Regions from separate parts of the Agrobacterium sp. 5Ca50 genome, predicted to be linked through region 4. Evidence: riboswitches for the same ligand, from Rfam matches in the RefSeq annotation. Region 4 holds a riboswitch; each other region holds the start of a gene.
The links. A riboswitch is a leader RNA that binds a small molecule or an ion and turns the genes downstream of it on or off. The one in region 4 is predicted to bind cobalamin.
Positions count from the first base shown of each region.

Region 1: another riboswitch for cobalamin. It lies ahead of bluB (5,6-dimethylbenzimidazole synthase); the one in region 4 lies ahead of ACZ5FM_RS03100 (CbtB domain-containing protein).
Region 2: another riboswitch for cobalamin. It lies ahead of ACZ5FM_RS07230 ((2Fe-2S) ferredoxin domain-containing protein); the one in region 4 lies ahead of ACZ5FM_RS03100 (CbtB domain-containing protein).
Region 3: another riboswitch for cobalamin. It lies ahead of nrdH (glutaredoxin-like protein NrdH); the one in region 4 lies ahead of ACZ5FM_RS03100 (CbtB domain-containing protein).

Region 1 is NZ_AP026438.1:1,211,815-1,219,031, forward strand. Features, by position in the region: gene ACZ5FM_RS05775 (LTA synthase family protein) at 1-977, opposite strand, end outside; gene ACZ5FM_RS05780 (NAD+ synthase) at 1,176-2,855, shown strand; gene ACZ5FM_RS05785 (glyoxalase superfamily protein) at 2,993-3,370, opposite strand; gene ACZ5FM_RS05790 (TolB family protein) at 3,553-4,383, shown strand; cobalamin riboswitch at 4,424-4,608, shown strand; gene bluB (5,6-dimethylbenzimidazole synthase) at 4,688-5,374, shown strand; gene ACZ5FM_RS05800 (DUF2865 domain-containing protein) at 5,409-6,491, opposite strand; gene ACZ5FM_RS05805 (NADP-dependent malic enzyme) at 6,670-7,217, opposite strand, start outside.
Region 2 is NZ_AP026438.1:1,488,875-1,496,091, forward strand. Features, by position in the region: gene ACZ5FM_RS07200 (nucleotidyltransferase domain-containing protein) at 1-700, opposite strand, end outside; gene ACZ5FM_RS07205 (RrF2 family transcriptional regulator) at 700-1,119, opposite strand; gene ACZ5FM_RS07210 (alpha/beta fold hydrolase) at 1,314-2,291, shown strand; gene ACZ5FM_RS07215 (DMT family transporter) at 2,325-3,254, opposite strand; gene ACZ5FM_RS07220 (helix-turn-helix domain-containing protein) at 3,280-3,837, shown strand; gene ACZ5FM_RS07225 (GNAT family N-acetyltransferase) at 3,890-4,519, shown strand; cobalamin riboswitch at 4,709-4,900, shown strand; gene ACZ5FM_RS07230 ((2Fe-2S) ferredoxin domain-containing protein) at 4,995-5,819, shown strand; gene ACZ5FM_RS07235 (ABC transporter substrate-binding protein) at 5,834-7,217, shown strand, end outside.
Region 3 is NZ_AP026438.1:381,281-388,497, reverse strand. Features, by position in the region: gene ACZ5FM_RS01835 (Ppx/GppA phosphatase family protein) at 1-1,174, opposite strand, end outside; gene nrdF (class 1b ribonucleoside-diphosphate reductase subunit beta) at 1,367-2,341, opposite strand; gene nrdE (class 1b ribonucleoside-diphosphate reductase subunit alpha) at 2,360-4,513, opposite strand; gene nrdI (class Ib ribonucleoside-diphosphate reductase assembly flavoprotein NrdI) at 4,483-4,899, opposite strand; gene nrdH (glutaredoxin-like protein NrdH) at 4,912-5,133, opposite strand; cobalamin riboswitch at 5,382-5,599, opposite strand; tRNA gene ACZ5FM_RS01810 (tRNA-His) at 6,158-6,234, opposite strand; gene ACZ5FM_RS01805 (ATP-binding protein) at 6,546-7,217, shown strand, end outside.
Region 4 is NZ_AP026438.1:643,792-651,008, forward strand. Features, by position in the region: gene ACZ5FM_RS03090 (bifunctional diguanylate cyclase/phosphodiesterase) at 1-2,051, shown strand, start outside; gene ACZ5FM_RS03095 (methyl-accepting chemotaxis protein) at 2,166-3,932, opposite strand; cobalamin riboswitch at 4,104-4,360, shown strand; gene ACZ5FM_RS03100 (CbtB domain-containing protein) at 4,533-4,715, shown strand; gene ACZ5FM_RS03105 (CbtA family protein) at 4,727-5,452, shown strand; gene ACZ5FM_RS03110 (hypothetical protein) at 5,449-5,775, shown strand; gene ACZ5FM_RS03115 (type 1 glutamine amidotransferase family protein) at 5,782-6,348, opposite strand; gene ACZ5FM_RS03120 (GNAT family N-acetyltransferase) at 6,380-6,868, opposite strand; gene ACZ5FM_RS03125 (MerR family transcriptional regulator) at 7,105-7,217, opposite strand, start outside.

The sequences.
Region 1 (7,217 bases), 570 kb from region 4:
GTCAGCGCTTCAAATTCCACATTGGCCGTCATGCCGCCAAATTCCGGCGAAAACACATTGCCGGACTGGGTGGCGCGAATGGTCGGCATCGGGTCTGGCGTCAGCGAGACGTTGGAGAGCTTGCGCGGATCCCACAGCGACTCGTTCATGATGACGATAACGTCAGGTCTTTTGCTGTTATTGATGGCAAAGGCCGAACCGTCGGCATAGATATCGGCAATATTGTCAGCATTATAGGTGTCTGGTGCCGAGACATTGGCCATCGGAATGTTGAAGGTAAAGGCCATGACAAAACCGTTATGGCGATAGTTTTCCTTCTGGTCCCACATCATCGGAATAATGTTCAGGCGATCGCGGATCCAGGAATATTGCGAATATTCCATCAGGGAACCGAGACCGGCCAGAACCGGAACGGCAAGCGCCAGGCGCCACAGACGGCCGGTGAGTGGCAGCGCAGGCGACGCCTTGTAGATGAAGCGGGCTGCAAAAACGATGGCAACAATGGCAATGGCCAGACCGGCAAACACACCGACCGCTGCCAGCGGCCGTGCCTGCAACATGGCGGGCAGCAACTGGAAAATCTGCCGGCCAAACAGCATGTCGGAGGGGTAGAGCGGGTCAGAGAGGTAGAACTGCTTCTGGCTGGAAATGAGGGCCGGGATGAGCAGTGCCGGTACCGCAATGATAAACGACTGGTAGTGGCGGCCAAACAGCGCGTCGAGGGCAATCATCGCCAAAAAGACCGCAGCAACCGTGGTCATGCCGGGCCGTGCGGTCGAGGTCAAAAATGTGCCGACATCGGTCAGCGTGCCGCGGGCAATCCATTCCAGGAGAACGACCAGAAGCAGCGCGCCAAGCAGCGTATTCACCACGAAAACCGCTTCGCCCAGCAGCATCGTTATGCGCTTGATACTTCTTGTTGAAAGGGCAAAAGCAGCCCTCTCGGTTTCCTCGATCTCGGGAACCGATTTACTCAATGTCGTCACTCCGGCGGTATGGTCACAGAATCATGAAAAGATCTGTCGTCAATTTGTCATGTAACTGTCACATAAGTTTCATGAACGCGACATGAACTGTTGAAAATGCACAGTGTTTCGGGATGAAATTTACGTGACCGCGCCTGTGCTTCTCATCACTGATTGCGGAGTAAGACGCCACACGTTAAATGGTTATGTATGAGCGACTTACACACCACACCGAATACTCTTCGAATTGCTATCGGGCAGTTCAATCCAACGGTTGGCGACGTGGCGGGCAACCTCGCCAAGGCGCGTGAGGCAAGGGCAGATGCGGCCAACCAGGGTGCCGACCTTCTGCTTCTGACCGAGCTGTTTATTTCAGGTTATCCGCCGGAAGATCTGGTCTTGAAGCCGGCGTTTCTCAACGCCTGCCTGAAGGCGGTTGAAGATCTGGCGGCAGACACCGCCGATGGCGGTCCCGGCGTCATTGTCGGTTTCCCCAGACAGGGTGAACTTGGCCGCCACAACTCGGTCGCCGTGCTGGACGGCGGCAAGATATTGATGCTGCGCGACAAGATCGACCTACCGAACTACGGCGAGTTTGACGAAAAGCGTGTATTCGTGGCCGGCGAAATGCCCGGTCCCGTCAATTTCCGTGGTGTCAGGCTCGGTATCCCGATTTGCGAAGAAATCTGGAACGACATGGGCGTGTGCGAAACGCTGGCCGAAACCGGTGCTGAATTGCTGCTGGTGCCCAACGGTTCGCCCTACTATCGCGGAAAGGTGGAAGTGCGCCATCAGGTGGCGCTGCGCCAAGTTATAGAAACCAACCTGCCGCTGATTTTTGCAAACCAGCTTGGCGGGCAGGACGAATTGGTATTCGACGGCGCAAGTTTTGCACTGAATGCCGACAAGAGTCTGGCATTTCAGATGAGCCAGTTTGAGGCGACACTTGCCGTCACCGACTGGAAGCGCACCGAAAACGGCTGGCACTGCCACAGCGGCCCGATGTCGAAAATCCCCGAGGGCGAGGAAGCGGATTACCGCGCCTGCCTGTTGGGCTTCCGCGACTACGTCAACAAGAACGGCTTCAAGAGCGTCGTGCTTGGCCTGTCCGGTGGTATCGATTCCGCCATTTGCGCAGCGATTGCGGTCGATGCGCTGGGTGAAGAGCGTGTTCGCTGCATCATGCTGCCATACCGCTATACGTCGGATGAATCGCTGAAAGACGCTGCCGATTGCGCCAAGGCGCTGGGCTGCCGTTACGACATTGTGCCGATTGTCGAACCGGTGGAAGGTTTCCTGTCGTCGCTTGCCGAACTGTTTGAGGGCACCGAAGAGGGCATTACCGAAGAAAACCTGCAAAGCCGCACGCGTGGCACCATCCTGATGGCGGTGTCCAACAAGTTTGGCTCCATGGTGGTGACGACCGGCAACAAGTCCGAGATGTCGGTGGGCTACGCCACGCTTTATGGCGACATGAATGGCGGCTTCAACCCGATCAAGGACCTCTACAAGATGCAGGTCTACGCCATTTCGAAATGGCGTAACGAACATGTGCCGCCAACCGCGCTTGGTCCGTCCGGTGAGGTGATACCGGCGAACATCCTTTCCAAGGCGCCATCGGCCGAACTGCGTCCAAACCAGACTGACCAGGATTCACTGCCACCATATCCGGTGCTGGATGATATCCTAGAATGCCTGGTGGAGCAGGAAATGTCGGTGGATGACATTGTGGCGCGCGGCCATGACGTCACGACCGTACACCGCATCGAGCATCTGCTTTATCTTGCGGAATACAAGCGCCGCCAGTCTGCGCCGGGTGTGAAGATTACCAAGAAGAACTTCGGGCGTGATCGCCGTTACCCGATCACCAACCGGTTCAGAGATCGGTAGAGATAAGAGCGGCGCGGATCAAACCGCGCCGTTTTTGTATGCTGTGTTGCCGTGTATGGCTGCAACACGACTCTCGTCGTCTCTATGCTTGTCACAGAGATCCAGCGGAGCGCGTCGGCGCGACATCATTCCCGTCCCTAAATCACCTGACCGACATCGATGCGGTTGCCATCCGGGTCTTCAAAAACAAAGGCGCGCAGGCCGTAATCCTTGTCCTGCAGACCCTTGATGATGCGCAGGCCATGTTGTTTGCACAGCGTATGCAGGGCATCGACGTCACTCACCATCATGTGAGCAACGTTGAAGGGGGCTGCCTTGTGTGACGGCTGCAGGATCAGATGCAGCTCGGCATTGCCCTGTTTCAGGATCATGAAACCGACGGGATTGCCGTTTTCAAAGACCTTGGTGAAGCCGAGAACACCGACATAGAAGTCATGGGCCTTTTGAATGTCCTTGACGGGAAGCATGGCGGCAATCCGGCCAATACGGATGCCTTGATCGGCGATGGAATTCATCGCAGAACCTCGAACCTGGGAGAAACGGGGCAGGGTAAACGGACGGTGCCGAAACGCTGCTGTTCTCCTTATTTGAATTTGCAGGACGGTGCCTGCGGCACTAGGATCATTATGTGAAGGTGTCGGGCGAGGCAAATGAAATGTCCGCTCAATCCTGTTGATGAGCAATCCCGGGAGGATGCGTGCGCAGTTCCATCGAAATCTACAACATCCGCACCCGTCAGATGCGTGTGGTCTGGCAGACCGAGGCGCTGTTTGAGGCGCCCAACTGGTCGCCGGATGGTCAATATCTGCTGCTCAATGCCGATGGGCTGATCTATCGCTTGTCGCTTTCGGGTGATCCGACACCGCTCAAGGTGGACACCGGTTTTGCGACCCTGTGCAATAACGACCATGGCATTTCGCCTGACGGTTCGCTTTATGCCATTTCCGACAAGGTGGAGTTTGGCAAGAGCGCAATCTACCTGCTGCCGTCGTCCGGCGGCACGCCAAGGCTGATGACGCACAATTTGCCATCCTATTGGCATGGCTGGTCACCGGATGGAAAATCATTCACTTACTGCGGCATTCGTGATCAGGTTTTTGATATATATTCCATGGACATAGAGAGCGAAGTTGAATCACGTCTTACGCATGGTGAGGGCCGTAATGACGGGCCGGATTACTCCGCCGATGGCCAGTGGATCTATTTCAATTCCAGCCGCACCGGGCTGATGCAGATATGGCGTGTGAATACTGATGGCTCATCCGTCGAGCGCGTAACCGACAGTAATTTTGGAGACTGGTTTCCACATCCGTCGCCATCAGGCGACAAGGTGGTGTTCGTGTCCTACGACGCCGATGTCTTTGACCATCCCCGTGACCTCGATGTGCGGGTGCGGTTGATGGATACCGATGGCGGCAATGTCGAGACGCTGTTTGAACTGTTTGGCGGGCAGGGCACCATGAACTCGCCCAACTGGTCTCCTGATGGCGATGAGTTCGCCTATGTCAGGTATTTCCCGGCGACCTGACGCCACATGCACGCGTGCTTGCATTTGCGCGATGTAGCGGACATAAGCACTGCCGTCAGGTGCCTGCACGACGTGCGGGAGAATCGGGAATCCGGTGCAAGACCGGAGCGTGCCCAACGCTGTAAGGCGGACATCTGCTGCACCAATCGCCACTGGATGTTCCGGGAAGGCGGCAGCGGAAGGACGATGCCAAGCCAGAAGACCGGCCCGACATCATAGACCAGCCCGTATGGACGGCGGGATGGTTGTTTGCCTGGTGGGTTCTGCGGGATCTGCCGGCGATAGGCATTGTTGGGGATTAACGATGCAGGACGATCCGTTTTCTGAAGCCCGCCACGCGGCCGGGGCTTTTTCCTGTGATGACAAGGCAGCCGTTTACCGGGCCATTGAGACGCGCCGTGATGTGCGCAATGAGTTTGAAAGCCATCCATTGCCGGATGATCTGGTGCAGCGGCTGCTGGCTGCCGCTCACGCCGCGCCCTCGGTCGGTTTCATGCAGCCGTGGAACTTCACACTGATCAGGGATCAGACGGTGCGTGATGCCGCCTGGCAGGCTTTCGCCCGTGCCAGTGAGGAGGCGGCGCTGCTGTTCGAAGATGACAGGCAGAGCCTTTATCGTAGCCTCAAGCTCGAGGGCATTCGAACCGCGCCCCTCAGCATCTGCGTGACCTGCGATCCGACCCGTGGTGGCACTGTTGTTCTGGGACGCACCCACAATCCACGTATGGATGTCTATTCCACGGTCTGCGCCATCCAAAACCTATGGCTTGCAGCCCGTGCCGAAGGGGTGGGCGTCGGTTGGGTCAGTATCTTCCATGATGCAGACATACGCCGCATTCTCGGCATACCCGACCATATCGAAATCGTTGCCTGGTTATGTCTGGGTTTTGTGACCGAACTCTACCGAGAGCCGGAACTGGCCGTGAAGGGCTGGGCCAAAAGACTGCCGCTGGAAGATCTGGTGTTCCACGATCGGTGGGGCCGTCGCTAAATCTATTGGCGCGTGTGAGGAAAGGCGTCGTGCATCACTGCTGCTGCGGTTGTGCACCTTGCAGAGCCGGATTGTGCAGATCGATCCGGCTGGTTTCCTCGGGCAGAAATTGTGGTCCGACGACCCGAACTTTGCTATCTTTGGGATCATAGTCGCGCTCGGCAGGAGCTGCGGCAACCGGTTGTTCTGCCTGCTTCTTTTCGCCATTCGGCGTCTTGATATCGGTAACGCCGGAATAGGGTTCTGCGGGTTTTGACTGGTTGGCCTCTTCCTGTTTTTTCATCTGGTCGAAATAAGACGCCATGTTGCAGCCGCAGGACGGCGAGCGGGTGTCTGCTGACGTGTTGCGATAGGCAAAGGCGGTCGGCAGATCCTTGTATGGTTTGCCGGTCTCGGCAGAAACCATGTCCGCACTCTCCTGACCTTGCAGGGAGTGGTAATAAAGCTCGGTCTCAGAACCGGGGCACATTTGCTCACAGGTCGCGGCCTGACGGCGAAAATCAAGCGGTGAGGCATTGGACGAAATCGGGAAGAACGCGCCGTCGCACGTGCGTACGCACAGGGTTCTAAGGCCGCCCTGCATTGGCGGTGTGAACACCGGCTGGCGGTTCGGGTCCACCTCGATCATGCCGGGTGGGGCAAATTCCTGGGTCTGATCATTCGGGCTAGCGGCCGCAGACTGCGGGCGCTCGTCAAAGCAGCCATTGGCATCAAGTGCTGCCATGACACGGTCGCGGTCAACGCCGCGATTACGTTGCTGCGCTATCATCTGGTCGCGGCTGACAAGCAGTTCGTCACGCTCCGCCTCGGCGTCATAAAGCGCATCTTCAATCTGGTCGCACAGCTGGGCATTTTCACCACCGTAAACGACAATGCTGCCGCTCGAGCAGCCATAGGCCCTCAGATCATTGCGGATTTTGCGGATGATGATGTTCTGGCGGGTCAAGGCGCTGGCAAAATGGCGCACTTCGGCAGTGTTGCCAATAATCTGGGCCGGTGCGCGCAATTCCTGACGCAGGTCATCACACACCGAGGCGGCAAAGGACACGGCAGGAAAGCTACCGATCAATACCGGCAAAAACAGCATTGTAAAATTGCGCAGTTTCAAAGCTGTCACCTGTATGTTCCGCTTCCGATGTGGTTGCGTTTTCGGCTTCGCGTCTGCGGACATCCAAACAAAAAGGATGGAAAAAGATATGCCGCAAGCGCCTCATTCATCAGATTGTTATCATATAAATGAGGCAGTTGCGGCAATCGGCAATTCAAAACTGCGTTAACGCAGCTTTAGGGCACCATTACGGATGCGAGGCTTCCACGACAGCCAGGGCTGCCATGTTGACCACGCCGCGCGATGTCACGGTTGGCGACAGAATATGTGCGGGCAGGGCGGTGCCGAGCAGGATCGGGCCAACATGCAGCGCATCCGTCATGGTGCGGACCAGACCGAGCGAAATATTCGCCGCGTCAAGGTTCGGGAACACCAGCAGGTTTGCTTCGCCAGACAACGTGCTGTCAGGCATCGCACGCTTGCGCAGGCTTTCCGTCAGGGCAGAACCACCCTGCATTTCGCCGTCGACTTCGAGATCTGGTGCGGTGTCACGAACGATCTGCAAGGCGTCACGCATCTTGCGGGCGCTTTCCGAATCACGCGAACCGAAGTTGGAGTGGCTGATCAGCGCGGCCTTTGGCGTAATACCAAAGCGGCGGATTTCCTGAGCGGCCAGAATGGTGCTTTCAGCAACTTCTTCTGCGGTTGGATTGTAGGTCACAAACGTATCGGTGAAGAAGGTTGCGCCACGCTGCGAGATGATCAGGCTGAGGCCCGAGAATGCACGCACGTCCT
Region 2 (7,217 bases), 850 kb from region 4:
GTTCATCCTGTGGTGTCAAAGCCTGCGTCAGAAAATAATCGATATCGTCACGCCTGAACGGAAAACGGTCGCGCAAGCGGTTGGCATGGGCATCCAGCGTATCCGGCCAGTCGATATCCTCATGATGCCGCAAGACATTGGTGGAGCGGATCAGTTTGCGTGATGCCTCACGCATCAGTCGGTCAGCCGTACTGTGTGAGATGTTTCCGCTCAGTGATGTACGGTAGTGTCCGAGAACTCTCTCGAAGTCTCCATTCACCGCCAGCGCCAATTGCCGCGACGGGCGAAACAACCCGATACCAAGCGCCAGATCTTCCCCTAGGAGACAGCGGCAGTGGTGTCGCAGCCAATATTTCCAGGCTAGGCCGGCCTCTGGCGGCAAGACCTCACTTAGCAGGCCGATGTCGAAGTCGATCTTGCTCACCACCGGATAGGCGGTCTCTGCCTCACGGCGTATCTGTTCAAGGTCTGTCGCCTCATCGGAGGTGGGTGCGGCGTGCAGGATGATGGAGAGATCAAGATCAGAGCGCCCGGCAACGGCTTGGCCCGTGGCAACACTGCCATAGACATAGACGCTGTGAACGCAAGGAACGTTTGTCGGCGCAAGTTGCTGGCAAATATGGTCGAGCAGCGGGCGAAATGCCTCCTGAAAGGGTGGCGTGACAATGGTCTGGATAAACCCGTTCTGATCCACACCCATCACGTCACATCCAGCGCCGCGCTGCCAATCTGCGCAAGGGTGGTTGCGGCATAGGCCTCCACCAGCCGTGCCTCGGCGGCCGCATGCGCCGCCTCGATCACTCGGTTGGAGGCGCGCTCCACCGGGCAGGACGGGTGGTCTTCAGAGGTTGGTGCGGTCAAAATGCTGCCGGCGGTCAGCGCACGTTGCACGTCCAGCACGGTAATCTCGTCCAGCGGTCTGGTCAGTTTCCAGCCGCCGCCACGGCCACCTTCAGACTCCACAATGCCATGTTCGCGCAGCGCCCCCAGCGTGCGGCGCACCACCACCGGGTTGGTGTTCAGCATCTGGCCAATCCGCTCGGAGGTTTCCCGGCCACCCAGCAACCCCATGTGAACCAGCACGTGCAACATTCTGGCAAGCCGACCGTCGGTTCTCATGAATGGCCTTTTCTGAAACAATAAAAGTTACGGTATATTGACATCCGACCTAACGTGTAACATTTATTGTTACGCGATGAAAGGATGTGTGCATGTGCCGTCGCCACTTTCTGCTGAAGGCGATAGCGCTGTTCACCACCGTTTCCGCACCCCATGCCCAGCCGCTTTTGCGGCAAGCCGCCGAGGAGTAGCCGATGATCGAAAAAACCATAAACACCCGCACCATCAACATCAGCGTGCTTGAAGCAGGCGAAGGCCCGCTGGTTATTTTGTGCCATGGTTTTCCCGAGACAAAACGTGCCTGGCGGCATCAGGTTACGGCACTGGCGCAGGCCGGTTACCGCGTCGTGGCACCAGATCTGCGCGGTTATGGCAAAACCGATGCGCCAGCGCGTGACGACCAATATAGCGTGGTGCATGCGGTAGGTGATCTGGTGGCACTGCTGGATGCGCTGGGCGAACAGCAGGCTGTAATGGTCGGCCATGATTGGGGTGCAACCATCGCCTGGCAGGCCGCACTGATGCGGCCGGACCGTTTTCGCGCCGTGGCGGCACTCAGCGTTCCCTTCATGGGCCAACCGCCCGTGCCGCCATCACAGATTTTTCCGCAAAATGATCAGGCGCAGTTTTACACCCTGTATTTTCAGGAGCCGCAAGGCGCGGAGGTCGAGTTTAACCGTGACGTGGCGCTGACCCTGCGCAAGCTTCTGTTTGCCGCAAGCGGTGAGGCGGGGCCGCGCAAGGCAGGGGATGCGACACCCAACCCCTTTGGTATGGTGGACCGTAAAACCGGACTTCTGCCCAGCCTGCCAGACCCGAAGACTCTGCCGTCCTGGCTGCCGCAGGACGAGTTTGATCAGCTGGTTCACGCGTTTGAGAAAAGCGGCTTTACCGGTGGCCTCAATTATTACCGCAATCTCGACCGCAACTGGGAACTACAACAGGCAAACATCGGCCAGATGGTCAGCGTGCCGGCGATGTTCATGATTGGCGAACGGGATACCGGCCTCAGCATTCCCGGCATGGATCAGATCATTTCCGCCATGCCCTCTCAGGTGCCGGGTCTGCGCGGCAGCCATGTGCTTGGTGGTGCCGGTCACTGGCTGCAACAGGAAAGGCCCGAAGAGGTATCGGGCCTGTTATTGGACTTTCTCAACACACTGGAAAACTGAGGTTTTTCACGCTCCCGACGTCATCCACCTTGCTTATGGCGTCTGCCTGACGCCATCATCGTCAGGCAGCGGCCTGTCGTCCTGTTGTTTTTCAGCGGCCTTCAATTCGCTGACGATAACACCGGCGACGATAAACAATGCGCCCAGCAGCGCCAGCGGCGGCAGCCGGTCGCCAGCCATGCGGCCAATAATGCCGCCCCACACCGGTTCCCCGGCATAGATGATGGCGGCGCGAGAGGCCGACACGGTTTTCTGCGCCCAGTTCATGGTGAACTGGATCAGCGCGCTGGCCACCGCCAGTCCGAGGGCCGCCGTCAGCCATACCCATGAAAAGTCGGGAATGCCTTCGCCAAACAGCGGCATGGCAAGGAAGGAAAGGGCGCTTGCCACAAAACACTGCACCACGGAAATACGGCCGCTATCCACCACCATCGCAAAACGGCTCATCAGCAGTATCTCGACGGCAATGGCAAAGGCACTCAGCAAGGTGGCAATTTCACCAGCCCCAAGCCCGACATGCAGCGCATCCGGCCCGGCAATCATCACCAACCCGGCAAAGGCCAGCGCCACGCCAACAAGCGTGGTGGTTTTCGGCGGCCGTTTCAACACCAGCCATTGCAGCAGCGGCACCAGCGGCACGTAAAGCGCCGTCAAAAAGGCCGATGTGCTGCTGTTGACCGTCTGCAAACCAAAGGTCTGCAGGGAAAACACGATGAATATCGACGTGCCGATAACCGCACCGCCACGCAGTTCAGTCAGGGTCAGATGCCGCATGCGCTTGCGGAAAATGACCAGACAAATGGCAGCAGCCCCGAGAAACCGCAGTCCGACAAAAAACAACGGCCCGGTATGGCTCATGGCAGTGTGAATGATCAGGAAGGTCGCGCCCCAGACCACGGTAATGGCAATCAGCGCCAGTTCCTGGCGGGAAAAAACCAGCTTGTATTTCGAAAGTGTGTGCATAATAATACGCAATATGAGCAATATAATGCACAGTCAAGATGACCCATCCGATGTTCTCGCCCATGTGGCCGCCAATCTTCGCCGTTACCGTGCTGATGCGGGCATGAGCCAGGAAGCCTTGGCCCAGGCCTCCGGCCTCAGCCGTCGCATGATCAGCAATCTCGAAAGTGGCGATACCAATATCAGCCTCAGCAAGCTGGCCTCGCTGTCGCGTGCGCTGGGTGTCGGTTTTGCGGCCATGGTGGCAAATCCCGCCGCCAGCACCACCAAGGTCGAGGAAATTGCCTGGCGCGGCGCAACGCGCAAAAGTTTTGCCGTGCTGTTGGGCACGGCGCCAGCCCGCAGCCTTGCCGAATTGTGGTCGTGGTCGATCGATGTTGGCGATACCTATCAGGCAGAGCCGGACCCGGTTGGCTGGTATGAAATGATATCCGTGTCGGCCGGTCGCCTGCGCATCAACAAACAGGATGGTTCCGTGGTGGTCAAAGCCGGGGACTTCACCATTTTCGACAGCGCCCAGCCATATTCCTATGAAAATATCGGCGATGAGGTGCTGCATTTTACCCGCGTGGTGGTTTGCTAAACGCAAGCCCAAACACCCCAATTCCTGCCTTCCGCATATATCGAGCATGATCATGAGCACCACAAAGACCTTCACGCCATCAGGTTATTCGCACGTCCAGCCGGGACATGTTGCCAGTGTCGTCACCTGTCTGGAAATGACCGAAAATCCGCAAGCGGCAGAACCGTCCTTTGTCGGTGACATCCGCCTGGACCGTATGGAAAAGCCAGATCTGGAGGCGTATCGCACGCTTTACCGAAAGATCGGTGCAGAATGGCTGTGGTTTTCGCGCCTCATCATCAGCGATGAAAAACTGGCCTCGATCATTGGCCATGAGGATGTGGAGCTCTACGTGCTGCGCGATGGCCAGCAGGATATCGGCCTGATGGAACTTGATTTCCGTGAGCCGAATGAATGTGAGCTGGTGTTTCTGGGCCTGACCGAGGAAGTAACCGGCAAGGGGCTTGGCCGCGCGCTGATGAATGCGACGCTGAAACGTGCCTGGCAGAGAGACATCAAACGCCTGCACCTGCACACCTGCACGCTGGACCATCCCTCGGCACTCGGCTTTTACCTGCGCTCCGGTTTCCGGCCCTATGCTTTTCAGGTGGAAACGCAGGCCGATCCGCGCCTGACTGGCCACCTGCCACTGACGGCCGCACCGCATGTACCGCTGATCCAGCCGCAACAGAAAGAAGCCTAACACCAGTCACCCAACCTTGCCCTTGTCACACGCTTGCCAGGGGCAGGGGCTTGCTGTGCATTCACCACCCAATGCCCTTGCCATTATAATCGATCACGTTATGTAATAACGTAACTTATGTTATCTGTCGGTCCATCCACTGCCCGTACCAAAGCGCGGCTTGGTAACATTGACAGTGATATCTGAACGTGTAGCTTGTCTGGGTCATGGTTCTTCCACCTCTGGGTGGAAGCTAAGAGGGAATTCGGTGCAAAACCGAAGCTGTCCCGCAACTGTAAGCGGTTAGCCGTTTGTCCAACATGTCACTGGCAGAAATGCCGGGAAGACGGACAACGGCATTGACCCGCAAGCCAGGAGACCTGCCTGACGAGATACGATTCCGTGGTCGGGGTGTGCCACAGGAATGAGTGTGTGCGCGGCCTTCCTGCCAGACATGCCTTCATTTTTGCTGCCTCCTGTATTTGAGATTTTGGCAGTGAATGAAGACGTAAAACACCTGAAAACCCCACCCATGCGCCCGTCACGGCGCGCCATTCTTCTCATTGCAAAGTCTGCCTTTGCCGCATCTCCACATCTGGAAATGCAGCGCCTTGCCGAAAAACTGGCTGACCATATTGCGCTGTCACGCCCCGGAGACATCGTGCAATTTGCCTTTACGGAGCAGGGCACGCCCTCGCTGCGCGACGGGCTGTTTTCCCTGCTGGAACAGCAGCTTGACCATATCACCATTCTGCCGCTGGTTCTGCCGGTCGAGCCGAGTTTCCGCAACTGGTTGGTCAAGTCGCTGAAGCGCTGGCGTGCGTCAGCCACCCAGCCATGGCCGGAAATTTCCATCACCGGCGATATTGCCTCTGCGGGCCTGATGCTGCCGCTGATGAGCGAGCTTCTGGAACAGGCGCAGGCGCTGGAAACCACGTCCGGCAAGGCGGTCGCGCAGGAAGGGTCGCTGGTGCCAGCACAGAAATACCGCGTTCTCGTCTGTTCCGGCGGTGCCTGTAACAGCGCAGGCGCCGAGACAATCTGGAACCACCTTCGCAACCAGCAGGAACGTTTGAAACTGCGCGTCACCGGTGCTGGCACCATGACGGCCAAATCCAGCTGCCTTGGCCCGTGCAATCTGGCGCCGGTGCTGCAGGTGTTTCCCGATGGCACCTATTACGGCGGCGTTACCGAACAGGCGGTCGATGACATCATTGCAGGCCATCTGCTCGGCAGCCCTGAACTTGGCAACCATGTGGTCGAAACCCACGCCTACCATCCCACAGGCCGCAAGCAGCGGCTGCGTATTCCCCAAAACTGATCCGAGGAGATAAAATGTCACCCAAATTCCTGTCGCGTCTTGGCGCGACCTGGCTTGCCACCGCCGTCATGTCCACGGCGGCTGCCGGTTTTGCCGCAGAGCCGCTACGCGTTGGCGCAACCTACATCACCTCGGGCACCGATCCGGCCAAGGGTTCCAACGGTTGGGCCCTGACCAGCCACGGCGTTGGCGAAAACCTGTTTACCGTTGACCGTGATGGCAAGCTGGTGCCGGAACTGGCTGACAAGGCAGAGCGCAATGATGAGCTGACCTGGACAATCACCCTGCAGCCGGGCCGCGCCTTTTCAGACGGTTCGCCCGTCACCGCCAAGGCTCTGGCCGCCGGATTTGACAATACATTCGCCAACAACAAGGCGGCGCTTGCCACCGGTGGCAAGCTGAGTTTTGCCGCGGTCGATGACCTGACACTCAAGGTCACGACGGAAAAGCCGGTTCCCTACATTCAGGCACTGTTTGCCGAATGGCCACTGGTCGCCTACACACCGGCACCCAATGGCGAGGCGCTGTTTACCGGCCCTTACAGCATTGCCGATTTCAAGACAGATGCATCGATCACCCTTGCACCCAACGCCCATTTTGTCGGTGCAGACAACCGTTCTCCGGTTGAGTTCCGCAAGTTTGGTGACGCGCAAAGCATGACACTGGCGCTGGAATCCGGCGAACTTGATCTGGCCTTCGGCCTGCCGTCAGAAGTCGTCAGCCGCCTGAAAACCAACCCGGACCTCACCATCAAGTCTTTCCCGGTCGGGTATCAATATCTGGCATTCCTCAACACCACCCGTCCGCTGCTGGCAGATGTCAAACTGCGCCAGGCGCTTGATCTGGCCTTTGATCGCACGGAACTGGCAGCCGCCATCAATGGCGGTGAACCGGCAACCGCCGCTTACGCCGCCTATTTTCCCTTTGCCGGAAAAAATCCCCGCGTGACAGATCTGGTTAAGGCAGCGGCGCTGCTGGAGGAGGCGGGCTGGACCAAGGGTTCCAACGGCACCCGTGAAAAGGACGGCAAGCCGCTGCGCCTGCTGGCCATTACCTATCCGCAGCGTCCTGACCTCGTAACCATGCTGCCGGTCGTTAAGGCGCAGCTGGCAAGGGTCGGCGTGGAGCTTGATACGCAGGTGGTCGAAAGCATCCAGCAGGTTGCTTCGGCAGGCGATTTCGATATTGCGCTCTGGGCACAACACACTGCACCAAGCGGTGACCCGGCCTTCTTCCTCAACTCGATGCTGCGCACCGGCGCCTCGCTCAATTACGCCAAATATGCCTCGCCGGAATTTGACGCCATTCTCGACCGCTTCGCGTCGGAAGGTGAGCCGGATGCCCGCGTCAGCATTGCACTGGATGCGCAGGACAAGCTGTTCGAGGACGTTCCGGCCT
Region 3 (7,217 bases), 260 kb from region 4:
CGCTTGCCGCAAATGGCGGGCACACGAACGAATCGAGAAGGCCTTCAACTTCGGTCACCATCGCAGAAAACACCTGCGGTGTAACATCGCGACCACCGTGACGTTCCGACAGGGTGACCACGCCAACCGGCAGCGATGTCCAGTGGGTGATGTGGTTGGCAAGACGGTTGGAGCGATTTTCACCAACGCGGATAACGGCAATTTCCGATGAACCGCCACCGATATCAAACAGCACAACCGAGCGAGCATCACGGCCAATCAACGACGAGCAACCGGAGACAGCAAGACGCGCTTCAGTTTCACGGCTAATGATTTCGAGGTCCAGGCCGGTCTCGCGGGTGACGCGGGAAAGGAACTCCTCCCCGTTTTCGGCAGCGCGGCAGGCTTCGGTCGCAATCAGGCGCATGCGCCGGATGGGACGCCCCGACAGTTTTGCAGCACAAACGCGCAGTGCTTCCACGGCACGGTCCATCGCTTCATTAGAAAGGCGGCCGGTTGAAATCAGCCCCTCTCCCAAGCGCACGATACGCGAAAAGGCATCAACCACACGGAACTGGCCGGGACGCGTTGGCTGGGCAATCAGCAGGCGGCAATTGTTGGTGCCGAGATCAAGCGCCGCATACATATCGGCGGCCTGATCCGCATCACGGTCATGGCTGTGCTGGCGCTGGCCATGCCGGTGACCATCACCACGCGATGTCGATCCCGTTCCGTCCTGCCCGGACGACTGGCCTTGCGGCTTGCCGTTCTTGGCAACATGCGTCGGAACCAGCGGCCGGCCTTGCGGCCCGCGGTGTCCACGGCGACGGTCGCGAGATTTGCGTCCCTCGGGTGAACCGGCATTTGGTCCCGCCGCCTTGGCGGCCTGGCCATTGGCTTGCGCACCATCGTTGGTAGATTTTGTTTCTGGATTGGAATTTTGTCCGCTGCCGCGCGAACGCCTGCGCCGTTTGCGCTTGCGCTCACCGGCATCCTGGCCGGGTGAGGTTTCATGCTGAGAATCAGCATAGGAACCGACGACAACAACCGGCGTAGCAACTTGGGCGCCACGGTTAGTACCGTTGCGCTTGCCTTTACCACGTCGAGAGCGTTTCGCTCTGCTCTTGTTTACCGTCGACGCCCCTGATTCTGACGGCTTTTCGCCGCTGCCGGGGTCAGTCACTGTCTTGTCCATTTCGCCGCGCAAAGCGAGAAGCAATGCCGCAGGCGTTTAAAGGTTTCGTTGGGCAGAACATACCAGCACACGGCATTTTAGCCAACCGTTTTTTGTTTTGCCCAATGGCGGCGGCAGCCTGACACCACAACCGCAATCACAAAAAATCAGTGCACCCCACTTTGCGTGCGAACTGGACAAACAGGTCGCGGTTTAGAAATCCCAGTCGTCATCCTCAGTCGCAACCGCTTTACCGATGACGTAGGACGAACCAGAGCCGGAAAAGAAGTCGTGATTTTCGTCTGCATTGGGTGAAAGCGCTGAAAGAATTGCCGGATTAACCTTGCATGCTTCCGGCGGAAACAGGGCCTCATATCCCAGATTCATCAGCGCCTTGTTGCCGTTGTAGTGCAGGAATTTCTTGACGTCTTCGCTGAGGCCAACACCATCATAGAGTTCCTCTGTGTATTTCGCCTCGTTGTCATAAAGCTCAAGCAGCAAATCAAAGGCAAAGTCCTTGATCTCCTGTTTCGTGGTATCGCTGAGACGAACCAGCGCCCGCTGGAACTTGTAGCCGATGTAATAACCGTGAACGGCTTCGTCGCGAATGATAAGGCGGATCAAGTCAGCCGTGTTGGTCAGCTTGGCGCGGCTGGACCAATACATAGGAAGGTAAAAGCCGGAATAGAACAGGAAGCTTTCCAGGAAGACGCTGGCGACCTTCTTCTTGAGAGGGTCATCGGAGGCATATTGCTCCATGATCAATGTCGATTTGCGCTGCAGGAACTCGTTTTCTTCCGACCAGCGATAGGCATCATCAACATCAGGTGTCAGGCACAGCGTCGAGAAGATAGAAGAATAGGAGCGCGCATGCACCGCCTCCATAAAGGAAACGTTGGACAGCACTGCCTCTTCATGCGGCGTGGTGGCATCTGCCATTAGCTTTACCGCACCGACACCGTTCTGAATGGTGTCGAGCAGTGTAAGTCCGGTAAACACACGGATGGTGAGCTGCTGTTCCTGCGAGGTCAATGTTGCCCAGGATGGGATATCATTGGAGAGCGGCACCTTTTCCGGCAGCCAGAAATTGCCGGTCAAACGGTTCCAGACTTCCAGATCCTTGTCGTCCTCGATGCGGTTCCAGTTGATTGCACGCAGACGGCTGGCCGTCTTGATTTGCATGTTCATGTTGCTTGTCCCTCAAATTTACAGCGTACAGGAAACGCAGCCCTGAACCTGCGTGCCTTCCAGCGCCATCTGGCGCAACCGAATGTAATAAATGGTCTTGATGCCCTGCTTCCACGCATAGATCTGGGCGCGATTGATATCGCGGGTGGTGGCGGTGTCGCGGAAGAACAGTGTCAGCGACAGTCCCTGATCGACATGTTGCGTGGCCGCGGCATAGGTATCGATGATCTTTTCAGGACCGATCTCATAGGCATCCTGATAATATTCAAGATTGTCATTGGTCAGATAGGCTGCGGGATAATAGACGCGGCCAATCTTGCCTTCCTTGCGGATCTCGATTTTCGAGACAATCGGATGGATCGATGACGTCGAGTGGTTGATGTAGGAGATCGAGCCGGTTGGCGGCACGGCCTGCAGGTTCTGGTTATAGAGTCCAGATGTCATGACCGCTTCTTTCAATTCCTGCCAGTCGTCCTGGGTCGGAATGTGAATACCGGCCTTTTCAAACAGTTCCTGAACCCTCTCAGTCGCAGGCGTCCATTCGCGCTGTGTGTATTTGTCGAAATATTCGCCGGACGCATATTTGGAGTTTTCAAAGCCCTTGAAGCTTTCACCAAGTTCCGTAGCCAGCCGGTTCGATGCGCGGACTGCGTGGTAAGCCACAGTGTAGAAATAGATATTGGTAAAATCGACGCCTTCTGGTGAACCATAATAAATGCGCTCGCGGGCGAGATAACCGTGCAAGTTCATCTGGCCGAGACCAATCGCGTGGCTTTCCTCATTGCCCTTTGCGACCGATGGCACGGATAAGATATGGCTCATCTGCGAAACGGCGGTCAAAGCGCGAATTGCAGTCTCGATGGTGGCGCCAAAATCTGCAGAGTCCATCGCGGCAGCAATATTCAAAGAACCGAGATTGCAGGAAATATCCTTGCCCATATGGCTGTAGGAAAGGTCATCATTAAAGACACTTGCGTCGCTGACCTGCAGGATTTCGGAGCACAGATTGCTCATGGTGATACGACCGGCAACAGGGTTTTCCCGGTTCACCGTATCCTCGAACATGATGTATGGATAACCGCTCTCGAACTGGATTTCTGCAATGATCTGGAAGAACTCGCGCGCCTTGATCTTCTTCTTGCGAATGCGGCTGTCGGCAACCATTTCGCGGTATTTTTCAGTCACCGAAATCTCGGTAAACGGCACACCGTAAACCCGCTCCACGTCATAAGGCGAGAAGAGGTACATATCCTCGTTGTTCTTTGCCAGCTCAAAGGTGATGTCGGGAATGACCACGCCGAGCGACAGGGTCTTGATGCGGATTTTTTCATCGGCATTTTCGCGCTTGGTGTCGAGAAACCGCATGATGTCAGGGTGGTGCGCATGCAGATAAACCGCCCCTGCCCCCTGGCGTGCGCCGAGCTGATTGGCATAGGAAAATGCGTCTTCCAGCAGTTTCATCACCGGAATGACCCCGGATGACTGGTTTTCGATGTTCTTGATCGGTGCGCCCATTTCGCGGACGTTGGTCAGGGACAGGGCGACACCGCCGCCACGCTTGGACAATTGCAGGGCGGAATTGATGGAGCGGCCAATGCTTTCCATGTTGTCTTCGATGCGCAACAGGAAGCAAGACACCAGCTCGCCGCGTTGCTTTTTACCGGCATTGAGAAATGTCGGCGTTGCCGGCTGGAAACGACCGGAAATCACCTCATTCATCAGGTCGCGGGCCAGCTGCTCATTACCGCGCGCCAGCGTCAGCGCCACCATGCAGATACGATCTTCGTAGCGCTCAAGGTAACGCTTGCCGTCAAAGGTTTTCAGCGTGTAGCTGGTGTAATATTTGAACGCACCCAGGAAGGTCGGGAAGCGGAATTTACGCGCATAGGCTTCGTCGAAAAGATCACGCACGAAATTGAAGGAATACTGGTCCAGAACCTCCTGTTCGTAATAGCCTTCCAGGACCAGATAATCGAGCTTTTCCCGCAGGTTATGGAAAAAGACCGTGTTCTGGTTGACGTGTTGCAGAAAATATTGCCGTGCCGCCAGCTTGTCCTTGTCGAGCTGGATTTTGCCATCCTCATCATAGAGGTTCAGCATCGCGTTCAGCGCGTGATAATCCAGCGCCGTTTCACCCGCCTTTAGTGGGCGCTCGAGTGTTGTGACGTCCAAAATCGTTCCAATCCATGTTTGGCTTTCGCAACATCTTCCCCGGTACCCAACAGCTCGAATTTGTAGAGAAAGGGCACGTCGCATTTGTGGGATATGATGTCACCGGCAAGGCAGTAGGCCTCGCCGAAATTGGTGTTTCCAGCGGCGATAACACCGCGAATTAAGCTTCGATTTTCCGTAGAGTTCAAAAACTGGATAACCGGTTTCGGCACCGCACCTTTTGCGCCGCCACCACCATAGGTCGGCACGACGAGCACATAGGGTTCTGTCACCAGCGGCGGGACCTGATCTGCCGCAACTGGTAGGCGCAGCGCCCGAAACCCCAGCTTTTCAACAAAACGGCGGGTGTTTTCCGATGTCGATGAATAATAGACTATCAGCCCCATGCCGATCGTCCGTCACGACAGCGTGCTGATCATATCCGGCCTGAAACCGGCCCAATGGGTGTCACCCGCCACAACAACCGGCACCTGACGGTAACCGAGATTCTGCACATGCATCAGCGCCTGATCATCAACGGAAACATCGATGACATTGTACGCAATACCCTGTCGCTCGAGAGCGCGTGTCGTGGCCGTGCACTGTACGCATGCAGGTTTGCTGTAGACGGTGATATTCATGACGTTCCTCGTTGGTCGATAAAATTGGGCAAGCGGATGCATTCGGTTACGTCTTGACGACAAAACCGTTGGTTCTTAAAATTCTCGGGGGTCTGAAATCACATCAGATTAAATACCGCGCGCGCGTCATGACGAACGGAACACGTATTTCATACAGCATGCTTTCACCCCGAAGCTTTGGCAGGGGTCAAATGTGCGCATGCCAAGCTATGCCTGGGATAACACGCACCCTTCGGACACCCCGCCCGTGGATTGTCTTGTTCGAGGCAGGTCTCCTGGCTCGCGGGTCACGGCATCATACCCAGTCTTCCCAAAGCACACATGCTTCAGTGACGGAATTAAGTAGACGCTATCCGCTTACAGTTGCGGGGGCAGCTATGGCATCGCCTGACTACGCTGGCTCACCATATTCCCATCTTAGCTTCCATGTCTTGCGACCGGAAGAACCTAGAACGCTACATATAGTAGTTATTGCGCGCGATTCGTCAATCAACCACAAGCCCGAAAACTGCTTTCCTCACAACAGAATGCATTCGTTTGATGGAGAGCGTGTGACGGAACGTTTGTCGGCCTGCATTGCGGGCCTTTCCCCCATGCTGCACCACTCGCTATATCGAGGCAATGAATGATGCTTTGCTGTGGGACCGTGCGTAAAAACTGTATGAAAATACTGGGCTTCTCACACATCAGGATGTTCTGATTTGCGACATTCTGCTGTGGCTTGACCTCATCTGTCGCATTTTCAGTCTCGCCAAAGTGATTGCCTGAACGACAAACAGATGCAGTTAGAATGTTGAGATAAAATCGCGTTTAAGCGAATCAATGTGCTGCTTTAGGCGTAGTGCGCCACAAGTCGCGTTTCAAAGCCGGTGATTTCGATCTGAACACACAAACCGGGCGCACCGGACGCAAATTTGCGAAAACTCCAGAAAGCGGTCACATGGTGAGAAACCATAGCAGACAGGGCAACCGGGGCTTTTTACATCCCTAGCGTCTTACAACTGTCTGAATTTATGTGGAAAAATGGTACGGTTGAGTGGAGTTGAACCACCGACCTCAGGTGCCACAAACCTGCGCTCTAACCAACTGAGCTACAACCGCACACGACCGGCCGCAAGGCCGCTATGGGGGTCACATACGGGGTGTTTTCCGTTTTTGCAAGACCCTTTGAACTTTTTACAAAAAAAGACGTGGAATAGCAAATGCCGATCATTGACCGCAGGCCCACCAACAACCAAACTTCTGGCAATTAACTCTGTTTGCCAATTCCCTGCTGGTGATTATGGACCGCCGCGCGCTGGGAAGTTATTTAATATTCTGTTAACATGCCCTGTACGCATTAATGCTTGGCTTTTCATGAGGAAAAGCGACAGAAACATGCTGGGGTCAGCAGTACCAGAATAGGTTTCGAGATGCCCGCCGTTCAATATCCTTTCATAGATATAGCTGTTCATGAGCGTGTGCGTGACCGTTTTGGCCGGGGCGAAGCCCTCGTGTTGTTTTCTGTCGATCTCGAACATGTCCTGTGGGCAAACGGTCGCGGCGCCTCGCTGTTCGGCACGCCTTCAATCTATGATTTTGTGGATCATGGCCCGAAGCCGCAGGATATCACCTTCCGACAGATTTCGATGGCGGCGAGCAAGCTATCCGCCGTTGGCGATTCCCAGTTTTTTACCGCGCGTATTGCCGCGGGTTTCAGAACCTTTCCGGTGAAGGCAATCGTCGAACTGATCGAGGTCGATAACAATACCCAGGCCATTCTTTTTGCATCGCCCGTTGATGTGCAACAACCGTCGGCGCAGGACTGTGCAAATCGCATGATCGAAGGTTTCAGCGATCCCGACATTCATTTGGCGGTGCTGGATGAGAGTGGGCTGATCCTTGCTGCGTCGGATAATTTTCGCAATCTCGGCATCACGCCTAATACCGTAAAAACGCTGACAACAATGACCCAGCATCAAGCCGGGCATCTGGTTAAGCGCCCTATTCCAACCGGCAAGGGTTATTTGCCAGCTGCGACCGGCCAGCTTAGCCAGACACCGATCATGAACCTGTTGTTTGTGGTGGAAACTGCAATCGGGACA
Region 4 (7,217 bases):
GTGAAACCAATTTCCGACGCCTCGTACAGGGCGTTACCGACTACGCAATCTATATGCTGGATACTGAGGGACGGGTCAGCAACTGGAACGTCGGTGCCGAGCGCGCCAAGGGTTACACGGCAGACGAAATTGTCGGTCAGCATTTTTCAAAATTCTATTCACAGGAAGACAGGGCCGCAGGACTGCCTGAAAAGGCGCTTGAGACAGCCCGGACGAAAGGCAAATTTGAATCCGAGGGCCTGCGCTATCGCAAGGACGGTTCGTCCTTCTGGGCGGCTGTGGCAATTGATGCAATCTATGCTGATGACGGCACCTTGGCCGGGTACGCAAAGATCACGCGGGATTGCACCGAGCAGAAACGTGCTGCCAACCGCATTCAGGAGGCTTCTGACAATCTGGCGCTTGCTCTGGACAACATGGCCAATGGCATCATGTTGTTCGACAAGGACGAACGGCTGGTTCTGCAGAATACACGCCTCAATGAAATCGTTGGTATTCCTGATGACGCGGATCTGGTGGGCAAGACCTTCCGGGAAATCTGCGAACTGCCCTATGGCCATGATGCCGGCAGCAAGATCGACGCCTCTGATTTTTATCACGGCCATATCGACCTGATCCGCGCGCCGGAAGGTGGCGAGACCATTCGCACGATCCAGAACGAACGCACTGTGCGTGTCATTCATCGCCCGGCGGTGCAAGGTGCATGGGTGACAACCGTCGAGGATATTACCGAACGCGTTAAATCTGAAAACCGCATTGCCCATCTTGCTCGCCATGACGTCCTAACCGGTCTGCCAAACCGCCGCCAATTTGTCGAAACGCTGGATGCCGCTATTCGAGACGCCGATACACTGACTTCAAAGGTCGCCGTTATCGCAGTCGATCTCGATAATTTCAAAGAGGTCAATGACACGCTCGGCCACGCCGCAGGTGACAGCGTTCTGGTGACATTGGCAAAGCGCCTGGGCGAACGACTGCTAACTGGCGAAACGGTTGGCCGCCTGGGTGGCGATGAATTTGTTGCCATAAAAAGCTTCAACGATCAGACAGAGCTGGATGAATTCATCCGCCGCATGAACCGCTTGCTGACCACCAAAATCGAACTCTCTCACACCGAGATTATGCCGGGTGCCAGCCTTGGCGTGGCGATTTATCCGCAGGATGCTACTGATCGGGAAAAGTTGCTCAGAAATGCCGATATGGCTATGTACCGTTCCAAGGCCAGCATCGAACAGAAGATCAGCTTCTATGAAGCCGCGATGGACGAAGCGGCCAGGGAACGGCGGGCCATGGGCCGCGATATCTGGACTGCACTTGAGCAGAAGCAGTTCTACTTGACCTATCAGGTGCAGCGTTCGGTAAAGACCGATGAGGTCACCGGCTACGAAGTGCTACTGCGCTGGCTGCATCCGGAAAGAGGTCTCGTTTCACCAGTCGATTTCATTCCGATTGCAGAAGAATGTGGTGCGATCTCGGCGATTGGCGAATGGGTGCTGCAACAAGCCTGCCGTGAGGCCGCAGATTGGGACATCCCGCATAAGATTGCGGTCAATCTGTCCCCATTGCAATTGAACAATGTCATACTGGTCGAGAAGGTCCGGGAAATCCTGCTGGACACTGGCCTGCCTGCTGCGCGTCTTGAGCTTGAAGTCACCGAAAGCGCCATCATTGGCGACAAGGCGCGCGCACTGCATATCCTGCGCCAGATCAAGGCGATGGGCGTAACCATTGCGATTGATGACTTCGGCACCGGTTATTCGTCGCTTGAAACACTGCGTTCCTTCCCGTTCGACAAGATCAAGCTCGACAAGAGCTTCGTACATGAACTGGAAAGCCGACAGTCCAAGGCTTTCGTCCGGGCGATTGTTGCACTCGGCAAAAGCCTCGATGTGGCGGTGCTGGCTGAAGGTGTCGAGACTCGCGAACAGTTGCAGGTGCTTTTGTCGGAAGGATGCGACGAAGTTCAAGGCTTCCTATTCGGTCGCCCCGCAACACGCGAACAGCTGTCTGCTTCCACGCCTCTTCTTTTTGGTATCGGCAAAGCTGTGTGAGTTGATACCAAAAACGACTGCCCGTCTCGTGAGAAACGGGCAGTCCAAAATTCCGCAATATCAATGATGTACGGACGGATGAACAAAGGCAAGGAGCAATCCTTGCCTTTGTTGTTACGACGCCTTGGCCAGTCCCTTGGTGGCGGACTTTGGCTGGTAGATGGTGTTTTTCCCGTAACCGCGATCTTCGGGTCCAAGCTTGGACGCATCCGAGCCCGGCTCACGCTGCCATTTGCGGCGGTTAAGCTTGAAGCGCTTGACGAGATGTTCAAGTTCACCTGCACCTTCGGCCAATGCTTCGGAAATGGCGCTCATGCTGCTGACCATCGCTGCATTCTGCTGGGTCATCTGATCGAGTGAGCCGATTGCCGAATTGATCTCTGACAGCTTCGTGGATTGTTCAGAGGAGCCAATCGCGATGGCCTCGACATTGCTTTCGATGCTTTGCACAAAGCCCTGAATGTTCTTGAGTGCATCACCTGTCTTGCCAACCAGTCTGACGCCTTCATTGACCTCATTGGTCGAGTTCTTGATCAGGCCGGATATTTCCTTGGCGGCGGAGGCTGAACGCTGGGCAAGCTCACGCACCTCCTGCGCGACGACCGCAAAACCTTTGCCTGCTTCACCGGCGCGGGCAGCCTCAACACCGGCGTTGAGGGCAAGCAAATTGGTCTGGAAGGCGATTTCATCGATGACGCCAATGATCTTGGAAATCTCGCGTGATGCGGTTTCAATGCGCGCCATGGCATCAACCGTTGCATCAACTACCTGCACGGAATCGACAGCTGCAATGCGCGCGTCCTGAACCAGCTTGCGGGCCTCGGCTGTGCGGCCCGTGGATTCGCGAACCGTTTCGGTAATCTGCTCAAGGGCTGCGGAAGTTTCCTCGAGAGCAGCCGCCTGCTGCTCGGAGCGGGTGGCAATGCCACTCGCACTGGCGCGCATCTCGCCGCTTTTACTGGACAGCATGGCCGTTTCGGTCAGCACCTGCTCAAGGGTTTCCTGGAACTTTGCCAGCGACTGGTTGAAGTCGTGTCGCAGGTGGTCGAATTCAGGAACGAAGGGGTCGTCGATTGTCAGACGAATATTGCATTCCGCCAGACGTTCGAGACCAGCGCCCACTTCCTGAAGTGCCCGTACGCGACCAGAGACGTCGGTGGCAAACTTCACAACCTTGATGACCTTGCCTTCATCATTGAGGATTGGGTTGTAGGTCGCCTGAATGAAGATGGCACTGCCATCCTTGGTAATGCGCTTGAACTCGTCGGCATAAAATTCACCGGCAGCCAGACGTGGCCAGAACCCGGCATATTCATTGGAGGCAACATAGTCGGCCTCACAGAACATCTTGTGGTGGCGTCCCTTGATCTCTTGGAGGCTGTAACCCAGCGCCGAGCAGAAGTTTTCATTGGCGGTCAGGATCGTGCCATCCGGCTTGAACTCGATGACGGCCTGTGCGCGCGACAGCGCGGAAATCTTGCCCTTGCTTTCCACGCTCTCCTGCTTGGCGGCAGTAATGTCGGTGGCGATCTTCACCACCTTGACTACCTTGCCGCCGCGGATAATCGGGTTATAGCTGGCCTGGATCCAGATTTCTTCACCGCTCTTCGTCAGGCGGCGGAACTGGCGTTGCTCATACTGGCCGGAAGCGAGGCCCTTCCAGAACGTCGTGTAGTCTGCTGCGGCAGCGTCTTCTGCGCGCATGAACATTCTGTGATGACGGCCTTTGATCTCATCGAGTCGGTAACCGAGCGTCGCGCAGAAATTTTCGTTGGCGTCGAGCACCATGCCGTCGGGTGTAAAAGATATGATGGCCTGCGATCGGCTGAATGCAGACAGGATAGCCGCGGCTTCCGTGCTGAAAATGCGATCAAACCCCATAACTCCACCTGTCAAACTTGGTTAATGTCTATAACTATTCACTGGCAAATTTTAGTTAAAACTTTGATTAGATTTCCGCATTTTCAGCTCTAACGGTACAATCACCTTGTCACGCAGCGACACTGATTGCCCGATTGAAACGTCGCCCATTGACTCAAACCGTGCCGCGCCGGATAACAAAGATGTGATGGTTCCTTGCCGGGTTTTCCGGCGGGATGAAAAGGGAACACGATAGGGAATTGTCCTCATTCGTGGCTGCCCCCGCAACTGTGAACGGAGAGCCTGAAAACAAAGAGCCACTGGTCTGGCGCATCGATATGAAATCATAGTGATTTTGCACTATCGATGCGAAAAAACAGACAGACCGGGAAGGTGTTTTCAGGTTACGACCCGTGAGCCAGGAGACCTGCCATCGCGAGAGTGTCCATGCCGGCGGGGTGTCCGGAATTTGCGCGGTTTTGCGGAAATGCTTCGGCGGTTTCCTCTTTCTTCGTGTGCTTCCCCGTGGTGACGGATGTCGATTGCGGATCCGCGTGTCCATTGCATACGCTGCCGGTTCCGTTTTTGAGACTGCGTATGCATTGAGCGAGAGGGTTCACCATGTCTGTCCAAAACAACGCCGCCACGCAGGCGGTATCTGTCAAATCTGCCAGCGCAGTCCAGTCGCTTCTGGCCGTGTTCTGCGGCCTGTTCATCATCGGTTTTGTCGGCTTTTCGCATATCGAGGCCGTGCATAATGCCGCGCATGATACGCGCCATGTCAACGCCTTTCCCTGCCACTGAGGGAGAGCGGCATGTCGTCTTTTCGTAATATCGTTTTTACATCCGTTTTGGTGGGGCTGATCTGCGGACTTGCCGTCAGCCTCATGCAATATGTCGGCACCACACCGTTGATCCTGCATGCCGAGACATTCGAATCGGCTGGCGGTGAGGCCGGGCATAATCATGACGCAGCACCGGCAACCGGTGAAGCGGCTGCGTCTGCTGGCCACGCTCATGACGAAGAAGCCTGGGGACCGGCGGATGGTTTTGAGCGGAATGCCTACACGGCTGCTGCCAATATTCTGACGGCAATCGGTTATGCACTGGTTCTGACCGGCCTCATCTCACTGCGGGGCAGCAATATTGGCTGGCGTGAAGGTCTGTTCTGGGGGCTTGGCGGCTTTGCGGCCGTGGCTCTGGCACCGATGGTCGGTCTGCCGCCTGAATTGCCGGGAAGCCCGGCTGGTGAACTGGCCGCGCGTCAGGCCTGGTGGATTGGCACTGCGGTAGCAACAGCAGGTGGTTTAGCGCTTTTGGCTTTCCGTCGTGAGCCATGGGCTGCGGTTCTCGCCATCGTGCTGATCGCTGCGCCGCATGTCATTGGTGCGCCGTTGCCGCCGGAAGGCGAACATGCTTTGGCACCACTGCCACTGGAGCGTCGTTTCATCATCCTTGCCACACTCACCAGCTTTGTTTTCTGGGTGTTGCTAGGTGCCTTGAGCGGCACGCTCCTCAAGCGCTTTGAAGCGGCCAAGTGAACACCGGTTCTGCCGAATGGAGCGTGGCGCTTGATGCGCTGCGCTTTTCTGTTACCGGGCATGGCGGGCCTTGCGCCGTGCACCGCCTTGCTTTCAAGGCATTGCTTGGTGCATCACCGGATAGCGAGGCCTGCCTTGCCTGTTTTGCCGAGCATCAGGCTGCGTTTGAAGCCGCCGCCCTCGACAAGATCAAGCGACAAAATCTGGCGGCGGATAAAAGCCTTCATCTGAACAGTCGGGATATTCGTCGCGCATTGGGTAACGATATCGCGTCGGGTCCACAGCGTGTTTGCCGGGTTCTCGACCGCGATGTTGCCAGCTGAGTTATCTCAGCGGTGCTCGGCAGCAAACGCCTTGATTTCTGATTCTGCTTCCGGTCCCCACAGGTCAAGCGCCTTGAGGATCTCGGTGGTAAAACTGACCGGCGCGGTTCCCGCTGCCGTGATAACGCCTTGGTCGCGCACCGCCTGGGGCTGGTCGCGATAATAATCGGCACCCGAATAGGCTGGATAGGCGCGGTGTGAGGCAAGTGAGTTGCCAGTATGGGCAACGTCATTCAAAATGCCGGTGCCGGCCAGCATGCTGGCGGCCGCGCAAATGCCGGCGACCACACGTCCCTCCCGCCGGAACCGCTGCACCATTTCCGTGAAGTCCGGCGCGCTGCCACGCTCCCAACTCAGGCCACCGGGAACAATCAGTGCATCGATCAAGGCCGGATCAAGTGCACCATAGGCCACATCGGGCATGACTTTCAGGCCACCCATTGACGTTACGGGCGAACCATCCGGTGACGCAATGATGATCTCGGCACCCAGATAGCTGCGCGCCACCGCACTGAACAGGGCGCTTTCCCAATCGGCGAACTCGGGCGTCAATGCAATTGCAATACGGGTCATTGTCTTTGTCCTTGCTGACAGCAATCCAACGTTACGCAATAGCCTGCATGTAGCGCATGCCGGTGACCGGACGCGGTGTGAAGTCCATGTTTTCGTAGAAACGATGTGCAGCAACATTACCGGTGGCGGCGCTGACGGAAAGGTAGTCGCAGCCGCAACGCTTGGCGACATCGCGTGCACGCGATACCAGATGCTGGCCAGTACCGTGACCGCGATGACCGTCACGGACGTAGAGGTGGTGCAGTTCCATGCCGCGCCGCGCTTCCTGCGCTCTGTAGAGCGGAACGAGAATGGCGTAGCCGATCAACTCGTCGCCAGCTTCGGCAACAAGTGCGGTAATCCACGGAATAGGGCTGAACAGGTCGAGTTCCAGCTTTTCCGGCGTCATCACCGATGCGTCGCCGTGATGTTTGGCAAGCAAAGCGATCATTTCGTTGAGCTGTGGCAGGTCAGCCTTGCGTGCGCCACGAATGGTTACAACGGCGGGGCGTGGAAGGGTAATGGCACTGTCTTCGGTCATTTTTCGGTCCTTCGGGTTTTTTGAGGTGCCATCAGGACGTTTGAAAAACAACAAAGCCGCCTGACGGCGGCTTGTTGACATTATGATCTGTCGAGCCGCCCTTTACAGGTAGGCCCAAAAATACGTGCAGGAGATTGGTGCGCGATTGTTGATCATGGGCGACTAGATGCTCCTGAATCACAAGATTGTCAATCGGGATTTTTGCAGATGTTTCGTTTCAGTAAGGCCGACTGAAATTAATGCTCACTTTCGCACAGCTTATGGTCCGAAAGCGCCCGAATGACATAGCAATCTTCTATGGAATGTCCGTCGCAATGCGAGACGATCCGCTCCAGTTCCTGCTCCAGTT